Regions from separate parts of the Rhizobium sp. NPDC092011 genome, predicted to be linked through region 1. Evidence: predicted binding sites of a transcription regulator. Region 1 holds the regulator's gene; each other region holds the start of a gene.
What was found. The regulator PhoB, encoded in region 1, activates phosphate uptake and scavenging genes when phosphate is short. The targets are predictions, from matches to a motif close to TGTCATNNANCTGTCAT.
Positions count from the first base shown of each region.

Region 2: ACIQJ2_RS18010 (esterase-like activity of phytase family protein) is a predicted target of PhoB. The motif match lies at 1,922-1,938, and genes of this name have one in related genera.
Region 3: ACIQJ2_RS02975 (acetoacetate decarboxylase) is a predicted target of PhoB. The motif match lies at 1,718-1,734, and genes of this name have one in related genera.
Region 4: pstS (phosphate ABC transporter substrate-binding protein PstS) is a predicted target of PhoB. The motif match lies at 1,475-1,491, and genes of this name have one in related genera.

Region 1 covers NZ_JBIVSO010000006.1:192,505-195,929, reverse strand. The annotation lists gene ACIQJ2_RS23760 (aspartate aminotransferase family protein) at 1-334, opposite strand, end outside; gene ACIQJ2_RS23755 (GcrA family cell cycle regulator) at 760-1,284, shown strand; gene phoB (phosphate regulon transcriptional regulator PhoB) at 1,452-2,135, opposite strand; gene phoU (phosphate signaling complex protein PhoU) at 2,168-2,881, opposite strand; gene pstB (phosphate ABC transporter ATP-binding protein PstB) at 2,933-3,425, opposite strand, start outside.
Region 2 covers NZ_JBIVSO010000003.1:572,050-575,474, reverse strand. The annotation lists gene rnd (ribonuclease D) at 1-606, shown strand, start outside; gene ACIQJ2_RS18015 (adenylate/guanylate cyclase domain-containing protein) at 799-1,851, shown strand; gene ACIQJ2_RS18010 (esterase-like activity of phytase family protein) at 2,015-3,373, shown strand.
Region 3 covers NZ_JBIVSO010000001.1:598,740-602,164, reverse strand. The annotation lists gene ppk2 (polyphosphate kinase 2) at 1-754, opposite strand, end outside; gene ACIQJ2_RS02980 (3-hydroxybutyrate dehydrogenase) at 852-1,640, opposite strand; gene ACIQJ2_RS02975 (acetoacetate decarboxylase) at 1,958-2,704, shown strand; gene ACIQJ2_RS02970 (patatin-like phospholipase family protein) at 2,741-3,425, shown strand, end outside.
Region 4 covers NZ_JBIVSO010000014.1:3,213-6,637, reverse strand. The annotation lists gene pstC (phosphate ABC transporter permease subunit PstC) at 1-248, opposite strand, end outside; gene pstS (phosphate ABC transporter substrate-binding protein PstS) at 325-1,296, opposite strand; gene ACIQJ2_RS31740 (cupin domain-containing protein) at 1,612-1,956, opposite strand; gene ACIQJ2_RS31735 (O-acetylhomoserine aminocarboxypropyltransferase) at 2,098-3,381, opposite strand.

The DNA of each region.
Region 1 (3,425 bases):
AGCGCCGCGCCGTCTTGATGGCGCATTCCAGCGCCTCGGCGCCCGAATTGGTGAAGAACACCTTGTCGGCGAAGGTGACTTCCGTCAGCCGCTTCGACAGCTTTTCCTGACCGGGCACTTCATAGAGGTTCGACAGGTGCCAGACCTTGTCCGCCTGCGCCTTCAATTCCGCCACCAGATGCGGATGCGCGTGGCCGAGGGAATTGACGGCGACGCCGGCTGCAAAGTCGAGATAGCGCTCACCGCTTTCCGTGACCAGCCACACGCCCTCGCCTCGCTCGAACCGCAGCGGAGCACGCATGTAGGTGTCATAAAGCGGCGCGGTCTCGGCCATGGCCATATCTCCTCGATCACAACTTTAAGGACCAATCGCTTCCGCTTGATGAAACGGGTCCGAAAAAATCAAAAATGCCGCCTTGCGGCGGCCCAGGCACTATTGATGTTTTGCACCGCGATGTCAACAAAACTGGCGATTTAGCAAGTGCGAGAAAACGCTTCAGCGCAAAAGGATTACGTTCGCCACCGCGTATTGCAGAAATGCCACGCCGGGGCAGCAAGTTGGGGAAAACCCCGAAATCGATTCCTCAAGATTCGCGCGACTCTTGTCACGGAGTCAGCCTCACACTAGGTTAAAAACCAATTGCTAGACTGCATGCGGCGGAACTAGTCACCACAATTTTAAAGCGTTTCGTGCCTCGTTCCCATTCGAGGCAATGGTGAAGGATTCTGCCACCGGAAACGCGACAGCGGAGACAGGGCATGAACTGGACAGACGAACGCGTCGAGAAGCTGAAAAAGCTATGGTCCGAAGGGTTGAGCGCCAGCCAGATCGCGGCGCAACTGGGTGGCGTGAGCCGTAATGCCGTCATCGGCAAGGTGCATCGCCTGAACCTTCCCGGCCGAGCGAAGGCGGGTGGCACGGCGACGGCTGCTCGCACGCCGAAGCGCAGCGCCTCGGCGCCGCGGGCCCCGGCTTACACTTCGCGTGTCGCAACCCGCACGGTTACCCGCCAGCAGGGCGCAACCATGCTGAAGGAAGAGATCGAGGTCGATGCGGTCAACGAGATTACCTATCGTCCGGCTTCGAACGTCGTCGTTCCGATCTCTCGTCGCCTCGGCCTGACGGAGCTGACGGAACGCACCTGCAAGTGGCCCGTCGGCGACCCGCTGAAGGACGATTTCCACTTCTGCGGCAACGACAGCCCGGATTCCTCACCATACTGCACCTACCATCAGCGCATGGCGTATCAGCCGGTGAATGAGCGTCGGCGGAACAACGGTTAAGCAATTGCAGGAAAAGTGCGAAGCGGTTTTCCGTCCGGAATTGCGTAAAACAAAAATACCGAGCGACGATCCAAGCATTCAGACAAAGAAACGGGCCCCTCGAGGCCCGTTTTCTGTTTCCGCCGCTATGTTGATGCCTGAGCGCCCCCAACACAAGGATGTGCCGCTCAGGCCTCCATGGAATAGCCCGCGCCGCGAACGGTACGGATGACATCCTGCATATTGGAGAAGTTCAGCGCCTTGCGCAGGCGGCCGACATGAACGTCAACGGTGCGTTCGTCGACATAGATATCGTGCCCCCATACGCCGTCTAGCAGCTGCGAGCGCGAGAAGACGCGGCCCGGCGAGGACATCAGGAATTCCAGCAGGCGGAATTCCGTCGGACCCAGCCGCACTTCACGGCTCTTGCGATGAACGCGATGGGTTTCGCGATCCAGCTCGATATCGCCGCAACGCAGCACCGTGGAGAGAACCTCCGGGCGGGCTCGCCGCAGCATCGCCTTGACGCGAGCCATCAGCTCCGGCGTCGAGAACGGCTTGACGACGTAATCGTCCGCGCCGGTCGAAAGGCCACGCACGCGCTCGCTTTCCTCGCCGCGGGCCGTCAGCATGATGATCGGCAGGCGCTCCGTCTCCGGCCGCATGCGCAGCCGGCGGCAGAGCTCGATACCGGACACGCCGGGGAGCATCCAGTCTAGGATCAGAAGATCGGGGATGCGCTCCTGGAGACGCAACTCGGCTTCATCGCCTCTGAGGATCGTGTCGACCTCGAAGCCTTCGGCCTCGAGATTGTAGCGCAGCAGAACGCTCAGCGCTTCCTCGTCTTCTACAACAGCAACTCTTGGAACCATGCGCCTTTGGTCTCCTTGTCTTCGCTTCCAGATTATTCCGTCACCGCGCCGACGGTGTTGGCGGTATCGTCTTTCGGACGCTCGCCCTCGGGCTGAGCACCGGTCGCCATGTAATAGATCGTCTCGGCAATGTTGGTGGCATGGTCGCCGATGCGCTCGATGTTCTTGGCGCAGAAAAGAAGATGCGTGCAGGTGGTGATGTTGCGCGGATCTTCCATCATGTAGGTCAGCATCTCGCGGAAGAGCGAGGTATACATCGCGTCGATTTCCTCGTCGCGTTCGCGGATCGAGACGGCCTTGTCCGGCGAGCGGGTGGCGTAGACGTCGAGCACTTCCTTGAGCTGGCCGAGCGCCAGTTCGGAAAGATGTTCGATACCGCGAGCAAGGCGGCGCGGAACGCCGGTGCCCTGCACGGCGATGACGCGCTTTGCAGTGTTTTTGCCAAGATCGCCGACGCGCTCCAGATCGGAGGCGATGCGGATGGAACCCATGATCTCACGCAGGTCAGCCGCCATCGGCTGACGACGTGCGATGGTGACGATCGCCTTGTCGCCGACTTCGCGCTCGGCATGGTCGAGAACGACGTCGTCGGAGATGACCTTCTGTGCGAGAGCGGCATCGCTATGAACCAATGCGCGAACGCTGTCGCTGACCATCTGTTCGGCCAGACCGCCCATTTCGGCAATGCGGCGCGTCAGGAACTTCAGGTCTTCGTCATAGGCAGAGAGAATGTGAGTGGAGACCATTTTTCTATCCTCAAGGTGAACTGTGTGAAGGGAGCCGCGCGCCTGACATCATCAACCAAAACGGCCCATGATGTAATCCTGCGTGCGGAAATCGTCGGGATTGGTGAACATCTTATCGGTGTCGTTCTCCTCGACCAGATGGCCGAGATGGAACATTGCGGTGCGTTGCGAAACGCGGGCTGCCTGCTGCATGGAATGCGTCACGATGACGATGGTAAAATTCTCCCGCAGCTCGTGGATGAGGTCTTCGACCTTTGCCGTTGCAATCGGATCCAGCGCCGAGCAGGGTTCGTCCATCAGGATCACTTCCGGGCTGACGGCAACCGCGCGCGCGATGCACAGGCGCTGCTGCTGTCCGCCAGAGAGGCTCGTGCCTGCATCGTGCAGCCGATCCTTCACCTCGCCCCAGAGACCGGCCTTCTGCAGGCTGGTTTCGACGATGTGCTCGAGATCGGCCTTGGACCGATGCAGGCCGTGGATGCGCGGGCCATAGGCGACGTTCTCGTAGATCGATTTCGGAAACGGATTGGGCTTCTGGAAAACC
Region 2 (3,425 bases), on a different contig from region 1:
GCGATCCTCGAGGCGCGCGATACCTATGACCTGCATCCGGACGATGCCTGGCAGCGGCTCAAGATGCGGCTGCGCAAGCCGCAGGAGCTGGCGGTTCTCAAATATGTGGCGGCATGGCGCGAACGCGAGGCCCGCTCTCGCAACGTTCCGCGCGCACGCGTGCTGAAGGACGATGCGATCTATGAGATCGCACAGCAGCAACCGAAGGATACCGAGGCATTGGCCCGGTTGCGCACCATCCCGAAGGGCTGGGAGCGTTCGGCCGCCGGTGCTGCGGTTCTCGAAGCCATCAACGCGGCGCTGGCGCTGCCGAAATCCGAGATGCCGCATCCGCCGCGTCATCAGCAGGCCCCGGAGGGTACGGCTGCAGCAGCTGAATTGTTGAAGGTGCTGTTGAAGCTCATTGCCGAAAAGCACGGCGTTGCACCGAAGGTTATCGCCAATAGCGATGACCTCGACAAGATTGCCGCCGAAGGCGAGAAGGCGGATGTCGCAGCCCTCACCGGCTGGCGGCGCGATCTCTTCGGCGAAACGGCCTTGCAGTTGATACAGGGTCAGGTGGCGTTGCGCTTCGTCGGAAAGCGGATTGAAACCGTCGCCCTATAATAGCGACATTCTCCTTCCACAGCGTCTCGCGATTGCGTATGATTCGCAGATCGAGACGCTGGTCGCCATCACGATTGCGCCGCAAATCTCGTGGAATGAACGTCTTACGCAGTCGTTATGTTCGATGACGTTTCGGTTTCCCGGCGCAATCCCGCGTCGATGACAGGCGTCGCTTCTCGGCGGAAAAGGTGAATGGGCATTCTCCATTCAATGCGCACCTGGCTTTTGTCATCGCTGCTTGTCGCCTCGACGGGCGTGCTTTACGGCATCATGTTCTTCCCGCAGGCGCCGATGTATATCGGCGCAATCTTTGCGCTGTTCTGCGGCATGCCGCTGCTGGCCTTCGAGCGCCGCATGATCCTGCCGAAGCTGAACGTCTGGGTGCATCGCCTGCCGACGCCTGCCTTCATCCTCTCGGCGCTCGTCGTCGACTTCCTGCTGATGAGCGTCGGCTACGCGATGGCCGGCAGCCTCCTGAAGCTGCTTGGCCTGGTCGATGGCTCATGGAAAGACCTCACTCTGCTGAAGTTCGACGTCTATCTGTACGCCGTCCTGGTGACTGCCGTGATCATCTTCGTCGGCCGCGTGCGGGAACTCCTCGGCCGCGACGTCTTCCTCAGCCTCTTGACCGGGCGGTATCGCAACCCGACGCAGGAGGAACGTGTTTTCCTGTTCATCGATCTCGTCGGCTCCACCGCCTTTGCCGAGGAACATGGAGACCTCAAGACTCAAGAGTTTCTGGGTGCGGTGTTTGCAGCGATGGCCGAGCCGGTCCGCCGGCACAAGGGCGCTATCGACGACTATATCGGCGATGCAGCCCTCATCACCTGGCCGCTTCGCCGAGGCCTCAAGAACGCCAACTGCGTGCGCTGCGTCTTCAACATCCTCAACGATATCGAGGCCAATGCGGAAACCTGGCTGAAGTCCTACGGCAGGGTGCCGCGTCTTCGCGCCGCCCTGCATGGCGGCAGCATCGTCACGGCGGAAATCGGTGTCGACCACCACAAGATCGCCTATTTCGGCGACACGGTGAACACCGCCGCCAGGCTCGAGTCGCTCTGCAAGACGCTGGAGCGTCAGGTGCTGATTTCGAGCGATCTTGCCGGGCGGCTGGATCTTCCCGAGGCGATCATCAAGGAAGAACTGGGTGACCATGCCGTGCGCGGCCGCGATCAGCATCTCGGCGTCATCGCACTGCATACGCAAGACCGGCAAGCGCTGAAAACTGCCAATGGAAGATCGTAAGCCATAGAAATCTCTGGCTGTATGCTCAGATCAATGCGCGCCTGGGCTTCACACCCTATGGGTTGTCCACAGTCACCAAACCTTCACCTGGACGTTAATTCGCCGACACAGCTCACCTGTTAAGCCGGAGGTGTTTCGCCAATCCCACCAACCGGGTGACATGATGACCAGAATTCTTTCCGCCTCCACGGCACTCTTCATTTTGCTTGCCGCATCGGCTCAGGCAGACGAACAGCAGTTCAAGGCAAAGCTCGTCGGGCAGGCCATCCTGCCAGCCAATACAATCGCCGCCGCCCCTGCAGACGCGGCGGAATTCCTGAAGACCTCCGGCAAGTTCACCACGCCGGACCGTAAGCGCACCGAAGCGCTCGCATCCGTTGCGGGCAAGGATGGCGCCCGCGTCACCGACATCAAGCTGCCGTTCGCCGGCCAGCCGATCCAGGGCTTCTCCGGCATCAAGACCATGCCCGACGGCACCTTCTGGACGCTCTCCGACAATGGCTTCGGCACCAAGCAGAACTCCAGCGACGCCATGCTCTTCCTGCACCAGCTGAAATTCGATTGGGACAGCGGCAAGGTCGAAGTCGTCAAGAACCTGTTCCTGTCCGACCCGAACAAGAAGGCTCCCTTCCCGATCGTTATGGAAGGCGCCGACAAGCGCTATCTGACCGGCGCCGATTTCGACATCGAATCGATCCAGCCGGTGGCCGACGGCTTCTGGGTCGGCGAGGAATTCGGTCCTTACCTGCTGAAGTTCGACACCAACGGCCAGCTGACAGATGTCTTCGCCACGACGGTTGACGGTAAGCCGGTCCTGTCTCCCGACAATCCGCTGCTGCAACTGCCGGGCAACCCGACGCAGAAGATGCCTGCTTTCAATCTGAAGCGCTCAGGCGGCTTTGAAGGTCTCGCCATGTCGAAGGACGGCACCAAGCTCTATGGTATGCTCGAAGGCCCGATCTACCAGGAAGACGGCAAGGTGGAGAATGTCGACGGCAAGACGGCCATCCGCGTCATCGAATTCGACGTCGCCTCCAAGAGCTGGACCGGCCGCAGCTGGCTCTATCCCTTCGCCGACAAGGGCCTCGCCATCGGCGATTTCAACATGCTTGACGAAACGACTGCCCTCGTCATCGAGCGCGACAATGGCGCCGGCACCAAGGACAAGGCTTGCGCCGATCCCAAGCAGCCGAAACCCGATTGCTTCGAGGCCCCGGCTGAGCTCAAGCGCGTCTACAAGATCGAGTTCAGTGATGCCAATGTCGGCAAGTCCGTTCGCAAGATCGGCTACATCGACCTGATGCGCATCGAGGATCCGGATCACAAGCGCCGTCAGGGCGGTGGCGAAGGTTTCTACGATATGCCGTTCATCACCATCGAGAATGTCGACCGCGTCGATGCCACGCACATCATCATCGGCAACGACAACAACCTGCCCTTCTCCGCAGGGCGCGCCGTCGACAAGGCCGACGATAACGAATTCAGCCTGCTCGAAGTCGGTGATTTCCTGAACGCGAAGTAAGCCGCGACAAGACCGCCTCTCCCTGCCATGCAGGGAGAGGTTCTGGGCCTGC
Region 3 (3,425 bases), on a different contig from region 1:
CGACGGCATGGACGACCCACCATGGCGCTTCGGGAATGTGCGTGCGTTCCAGCATCTCTTCCTTCGCCTTGGTGTATTCCTCCCAGTGCACGCGGCTCTGCAGATCCATCGGCGACAGCTTCCACTGCTTCAGCGGATCCTGGATGCGCATGTTGAAACGGAATTCCTGCTCTTCATCCGTAATGGAGAACCAGTATTTGAGCAGGATGATGCCTGAGCGAACGAGCATGCGCTCGAAATCCGGCACAGAGCGAAAGAATTCTTCCAGTTCTTCCGACGAGCAGAAGCCCATGACGCGCTCGACACCGGCGCGATTGTACCAGCTGCGGTCGAAGAGCACCATTTCGCCCGCCGTCGGCAGGTGAGCGGTATAGCGTTGGAAATACCACTGATGCCGTTCGCGCTCGGTCGGCGCCGGCAGCGCAACCACGCGGCAGACGCGCGGATTGAGGCGTTGGGTAACGCGCTTGATCGCGCCGCCCTTGCCGGCGGAATCGCGGCCCTCGAACAGCACCACAACCTTGAGCTTCTTGTACTGGACCCAGTCCTGTAGGCGCACCAGCTCATGCTGAAGGCGGAAAAGTTCGCGGAAATAGATCCGGCGGTCGAGCGTCGCTTCGCCTTCGCTGATCAGGCCCTCCGCGACCAATTCGTCCAGGCGGTCCTCTTCGAGCTGCATCTCCAGCTCTTCGTCGAAGCTGTCGACGATCTCATCCTTGATGCGGCTGAGGGGATCCTGGGTTTCGTCGTTCATTGAGCGTCTCCTGCCCTGTTTCTTGTTGATGTTGCAATCGGCGACCGAGGGATAGCCGGCGGAGTTGCTTCACGCGCCCGCCGGTCACGTTTGATTATTACTCGGCGGTCCAGCCGCCGTCGACGGAAAGCGTCGTACCGGTGATTTGTTTGGCGGCATCGCCGCACAGGAAGACGGCAATGGCGGCCACTTCGTCGACGGTCACGAATTCCTTCGTCGGCTGGGCGGCGAGCAATACGTCGTGCTTGACCTGCTCTTCCGTCATGTTGCGCGCTTTCATGGTTTCGGGAATCTGCTTTTCGACAAGCGGGGTCCAGACATAGCCGGGCGCGATGGAATTGACGGTGACGCCATCCCGCGCCGCTTCAAGCGCGATGGTCTTGGTGAGGCCGGTGATGCCGTGCTTTGCCGAAACATAGGCCGACTTGAATGGCGAGGCGACCAGCGCATGTGCCGAGGACGTGTTGATGATACGGCCCCATTTGCGCGCCTTCATGCCTGGAATGGCGGCCTTGATGGCGTAGAAGGCGGCAAGCAGGTTGATCCGGATAATCGCTTCCCACTTGTCGTCGGGAAATTCCTCGATCGGCGCAACAAACTGGATGCCGGCATTGTTGACGAGAACGTCGAGGCTGCCGAAGGCTTCCTCCGCCTCGTGCACCATTGATGTCACTTCTTCGCCGTTCATCATGTTGGCGGCGGAATAGCGGCATTTCACGCCGAAGTCGGCCTCGATGGCTGCGCGTTCCTTTTCGATCGCGTCGGCATCGCCGAGGCCGTTGATCGTCACATTCGCACCCTCAGCGGCAAAGGCCCGCGCAATCGCAAGCCCGATGCCGCTCGTCGAACCGGTGACAAGCGCATTCTTCGAAGTCAACGAACCCATGATGCAACTCCTGCAATCTCTATGACAAGGTTGAGCAAATTGAAAATGCCGAGGTGAGCGCACACTGCCAGCGTCGTATGTCGCTTTGATAACAAGTGCGACCCGGCATTCGGGCGTGATGCCGAAAAGTGCAGGCGGTTTTCGGACGTCATCACGCTCTACTTCTTTGATTCTGTAGCTGGATGCTTTTGGGTCGAACGGACCTGAAATCATCCGGCTCCGGCGGCAACCATCCGGCAACTGACACTTCGCTGTCATGCAACCGTGCAAGTTTTCGCCGCGGCGCAGAGCTATTTTCTCTAACGACGGAAAATAAGATGAAGGTCGAAGACATTCTCAAGCATGCCTATGCGATGCCACTGACCAATCCCTCTTACCCGCCTGGCCCCTACCGGTTCTTCGACCGCGAATACATCGTCATCACCTACCGCACTTCGCGTGAAGCGCTTGAGGCCATCGTGCCCGAGCCGCTTGAAATCGACGAACCGCTGGTGAAGTACGAGTTCATCCGCATGCCGGATTCCACCGGTTTCGGTGACTATACCGAAACGGGGCAGGTCATCCCGGTGCGATATCAGGGCCAGGCCGGCGGCTATGTCCATTCGATGTATCTCGACGACGATGCGCCGATCACCGGCGGCCGCGAAATCTGGGGCTTCCCGAAGAAGCTAGCCAATCCGAAGATCGTCAACGAGGGCGAGGTCATCGTCGGCACGCTGCACTACGGTAGCGTTCTTTGCGCCACCGGCACGATGGGCTACAAGCACAAGCCGATCGATCAGGCGCCATTGCTTGCCTCTCTCTCCGAGCCCAATTTCCTCATCAAGATTGTTCCGCATGTCGACGCCACGCCGCGCATCTGCGAGCTGGTGCGCTACTACCTGACCGACATCACCATCAAGGAAGCCTGGACTTCGCCAGCCGCCCTCGATCTCAGGCCGCATGTCATGGCTGATGTCGCGCGGCTGCCGGTTCTGGAGGTGATCTCCGCGGTGCATTTCACGGCAAACCTGACGCTTGGGCTGGGCGAAGTCGTTTACGACTATCTCGCCGAGCGCAGATAGCCAAAAGCCTTTTTATCACTTCATCTGGAGACGACCGTGCTCGAACGAAACACCAAGCCCGCAGTGCCGACAATCCCGGAAATTGCCACGCAATATGATCGGGTCGCCCTCGTATTTCAGGGCGGCGGTGCCCTCGGCGCCTATCAGGCCGGCGTTTATCAGGCCTTGGCCGAAGCAGGCTGCGAGCCGACTTGGCTCTCGGGCGTCTCGATCGGTGCGGTCAATGCGGCGATCATTGCCGGCAACGAGCCGAGCCGCCGCCTGCAGCGCCTGGAGCAATTCTGGCAGATCATTTCCGGCCGCAAGATCTGGGCCTACACGCCGGAAGGCGACGTCTTTCGCGATATCCGCAACCGCACCAGCTCATGGATGACCATGACGATGGGGCAGCCGGGCTTCTTCAAGCCGCGCTTTCCCAATCCCTGGTTCGAATTGCCGGGGGCGGAAGGCGCGACCAGCTTCTATGATTCCTCGGAGTTGAAGAAGACGCTGGAGATGCTGATCGATTTCGATGTGCTGAACGACGGCAAGAAACGCTTCAGCGTCGGCGCGGTCAATGTCCGCACCGGTAATTTCGTCTATTTCGACACCGACAACATTCGCATCGAGCCCGAGCACATCATGGCGAGCGGCGCCTTGCCTCCGGCCTTGCCGGCGATCCGCATCGAGGGCGAATATTATTGGGATGGCGGCATCGTTTCCAACACGCCGCTGCAATATC
Region 4 (3,425 bases), on a different contig from region 1:
GGCACGGCGCCATAGATTTCGGCGGGAGCGCTCCACTTCGTTCCCCAGAGGAACGAAAAGCCGAAGGCCTGGAAAGTCGGCACGGCGTCAATGATGAGAACCGCAAGGATTGCCAGCAGCAGAAGCACGACAAGAGCAGCCGAGCCAAGCGTCATGAAATAGAAAATCCGGTCCTGCATCCGGAATTTTCTCGTAATGGCGGTGGTATCCATTGCCTGGAAGCCAGCCGTCTGAGTCGCATCAGCCATCGATTTCCCCTTGTCCCGTCATGAAAGGCGGACAGGGCAATACCCTGTCCGCCGCAACTTTTTCATTCAGCACAAATTACTTGGTGCCGAAGTCCGTCTTCCAGGACTTCTCGACGATCTCGGCAACATTCTCCGGGATCGCGAGGTAAGACAGGGCAGTAGCGTCCTTCTGACCGTGCTCGTAGGACCACTTGAAGAACTTCAGCGCCTCTTCATTCTTAGCAGCATCAGCCGGCTTCTTGTAGAGCAGAACCCAGGTCGAAGCTGCAATCGGCCAGCTCTTTTCGCCCGGCTGATTGGTGATGATCAGGTTGAAGTTCTTGGCCTTGGCCCAATCGGCGTTGGAAGCAGCAGCCTTGAACGTTTCCAGGCTCGGCTCGATAACCTTGCCGGCAGCATTCTTCATCTTCGCGAAACCGATGTGGTTGGCGACGACGTAGGAATATTCAACGTAGGAGATCGAACCAGCCGTCTGGTTGACGGTGGTGGAAACGCCTTCCGAACCCTTGGCACCGAAGCCGACCGGCCATTCAACTGCCGTGTTCGAACCAACCTTTTCCTTCCACTCCGGCGAAACCTTCGCCAGGTAGTCGGTGAAGTTGAAGGTCGTGCCCGAGCTGTCGGCGCGATAAACGACAGAGATCGCGGTAGAAGGCAGCTTCACGTTGGGGTTCAGAGCCTTGATGGCTGCATCATCCCACTTGGCGATCTTGCCGAGGAAGATGTCGGCGAGCGTCTTGCCGTCGAGAACGAGTTCGCCCGGCTTTACGCCTTCAACGTTATAGGAAACGACGATACCGCCGGAGATCATCGGGAATTGGGCAATACCGTTCTTCTCGAGATCAGCGTCGCTCATCGGCTTGTCCGAAGCGCCGAATACGATGGTCTTGTCGAGGAGCTGCTTGATGCCGGCGCCCGAACCGACCGACTGATAGTTGACGACATTGTTCGTCGCAGCCTTGTAGCCTTCGGCCCACTTGGACAGAACAGGTGCGATGAAGCTCGAGCCGGCGCCCGTGATATCGGCAGCCGAGGCCGAAACGGACATAGCCGCGATAAAGCCTGCAGTCAGGTAGAGCGAACGGAGTTTCAGGTTAAGCATAGTAGACTCACTTCCTCAAGTGAATGAAAGGATGGCGAGCAGAAGATCGGCGCGAGGTCCCCATAGTAAACGAACCTCCCCACCTGAAATCTCCTGGCGACAGGAATGGCTCTAAAGACGCATTGTTTCAGTTTGATGACAGTTTAATGAAGCGGCGGTGACACAACCTGCAGCAAGCATAACGATCTCAGCCGAAGCACATGGAAAGGTTTGCGCTTCCCGGGGAAAAGTCGAACTTCATGTTTTGATTCAAGAGGGTCTTCAAAGACGGATCACATAATCCTTGCGAGTCGTTTCAATGACTTCCCAGGTCCCCTTGAAGCCTGGCTTCAACACCATTCGGTCGCCGGCGCGCAAGTGAAAGACTTTGCCGTCATCTGCCGTCACAATGGAATAGCCCGAGAGAATGTGGAAGTACTCCCACTCGTCATAGACGATCCGCCACGTCCCGGGGGTCGCCTCCCAGATGCCGGCGTAGAGACCGCCCTCGGCCTCATCGAGGTTCCAGGTCCGGAAGATCGGAGCCCCCGAGACGAGCCGGTCTGCTGCCGGCGTACCCAACTCCGGCTCGACGCCGCCAATATCCAGTTGCACATAGGTGGTCACACGTGCCTCCTGCCGATTGTGTACGGCCAACAAACGATCGTCCCCGCCGCTGCTTTTCGCAGCCACGGGGACGACACAAGCATGAAACACCTGGCCATCAAAGATCGCGCTCGGCGTTTTCAGTCTTTTTCAGCCCGATCCTTAGACCTTGGCCAGCGATTGCTCGAGATCGGCAATGATATCCTTCACATCCTCGATGCCGATCGACAGGCGGACGACGTCGGGGCCGGCGCCGGCTGCGACCTTCTGCTCGTCCGTCAGCTGCTTGTGTGTCGTCGATGCGGGATGAATGACGAGCGAACGCGTGTCACCGATGTTTGCGAGGTGTGAGAAGAGCTCAAGCCCTTCCACAAGACCCTTGCCGGCCTGATAGCCCCCCTTCAGACCGAAGGTGAAGACCGAGCCGGCTCCCTTCGGCGAATAGCGCTGCTGAAGCGCATGGTTCGGATCTTCCTCGAGACCGGCATAGTTGACCCACGCCACCTTGTCCTGGCTCTTCAGCCACCGCGCAACCGCGATCGCGTTATCGGAATGACGCTGCATGCGCAGCGGCAGCGTCTCGATGCCGGTCAGGATCAGGAAGGCATTGAACGGGGAGATTGCCGGGCCAAGATCGCGCAAGCCGAGAACGCGGCAGGCGATGGCGAAGGCGAAATTACCGAAGGTCGAGTGCAGAACGACGCCATTGTATTCCGGTCGCGGAGCCGACAGCATCGGATAGTTGCCCGATGCCGACCAGTCGAAGGTGCCGCCATCGATGATGATGCCACCCATGGAATTGCCATGACCGCCGAGGAACTTCGTCAGTGAATGGACGACGATATCGGCGCCGTGTTCCAGCGGCCGGATGAGATAGGGGCTTGCCATCGTGTTGTCGACGATCAGCGGCAGGCCATGCTTGTGGGCAACGGCAGCGATCGCCGCGATATCGACGAAAGTGCCGCCGGGATTGGCAAGGCTTTCGATGAAGATGCCACGGGTGCGCTCATCGATCTGCGCTTCGAAGGTGGCGGGGTCGGCCGGATCGGCCCAGCGAACGCGCCAATCGAAATTCTTGAACGATTGACCGAACTGATTGACCGAGCCGCCGTAAAGCCGCTTGGCGGCGATGAAATTGTCACCCGGCCGCATGATGGTGTGGAAGACCAGCAGCTGCGCGGCATGGCCGGAAGCAACGGCAAGTGCAGCCGTTCCGCCTTCAAGCGCCGCGACCCGCTCCTCGAGCACGGCCTGCGTCGGATTCATGATGCGCGTATAGATATTGCCGAACTGCTGCAGGCCGAAGAGGGCTGCGGCGTGATCCGCATCCTGAAAGACGAAGGACGTGGTCTGGTAGATCGGCGTCGTTCGCGCGCCTGTCGTGGGATCCGGCTGCGCGCCCGCGTGGATTGCGAGCGTGTCGAAGCCTGGGTTGTTTGTTGGCATGATATTTCCTCCCGCCAGATTCTCTTTGCGATGGAGGGATCATA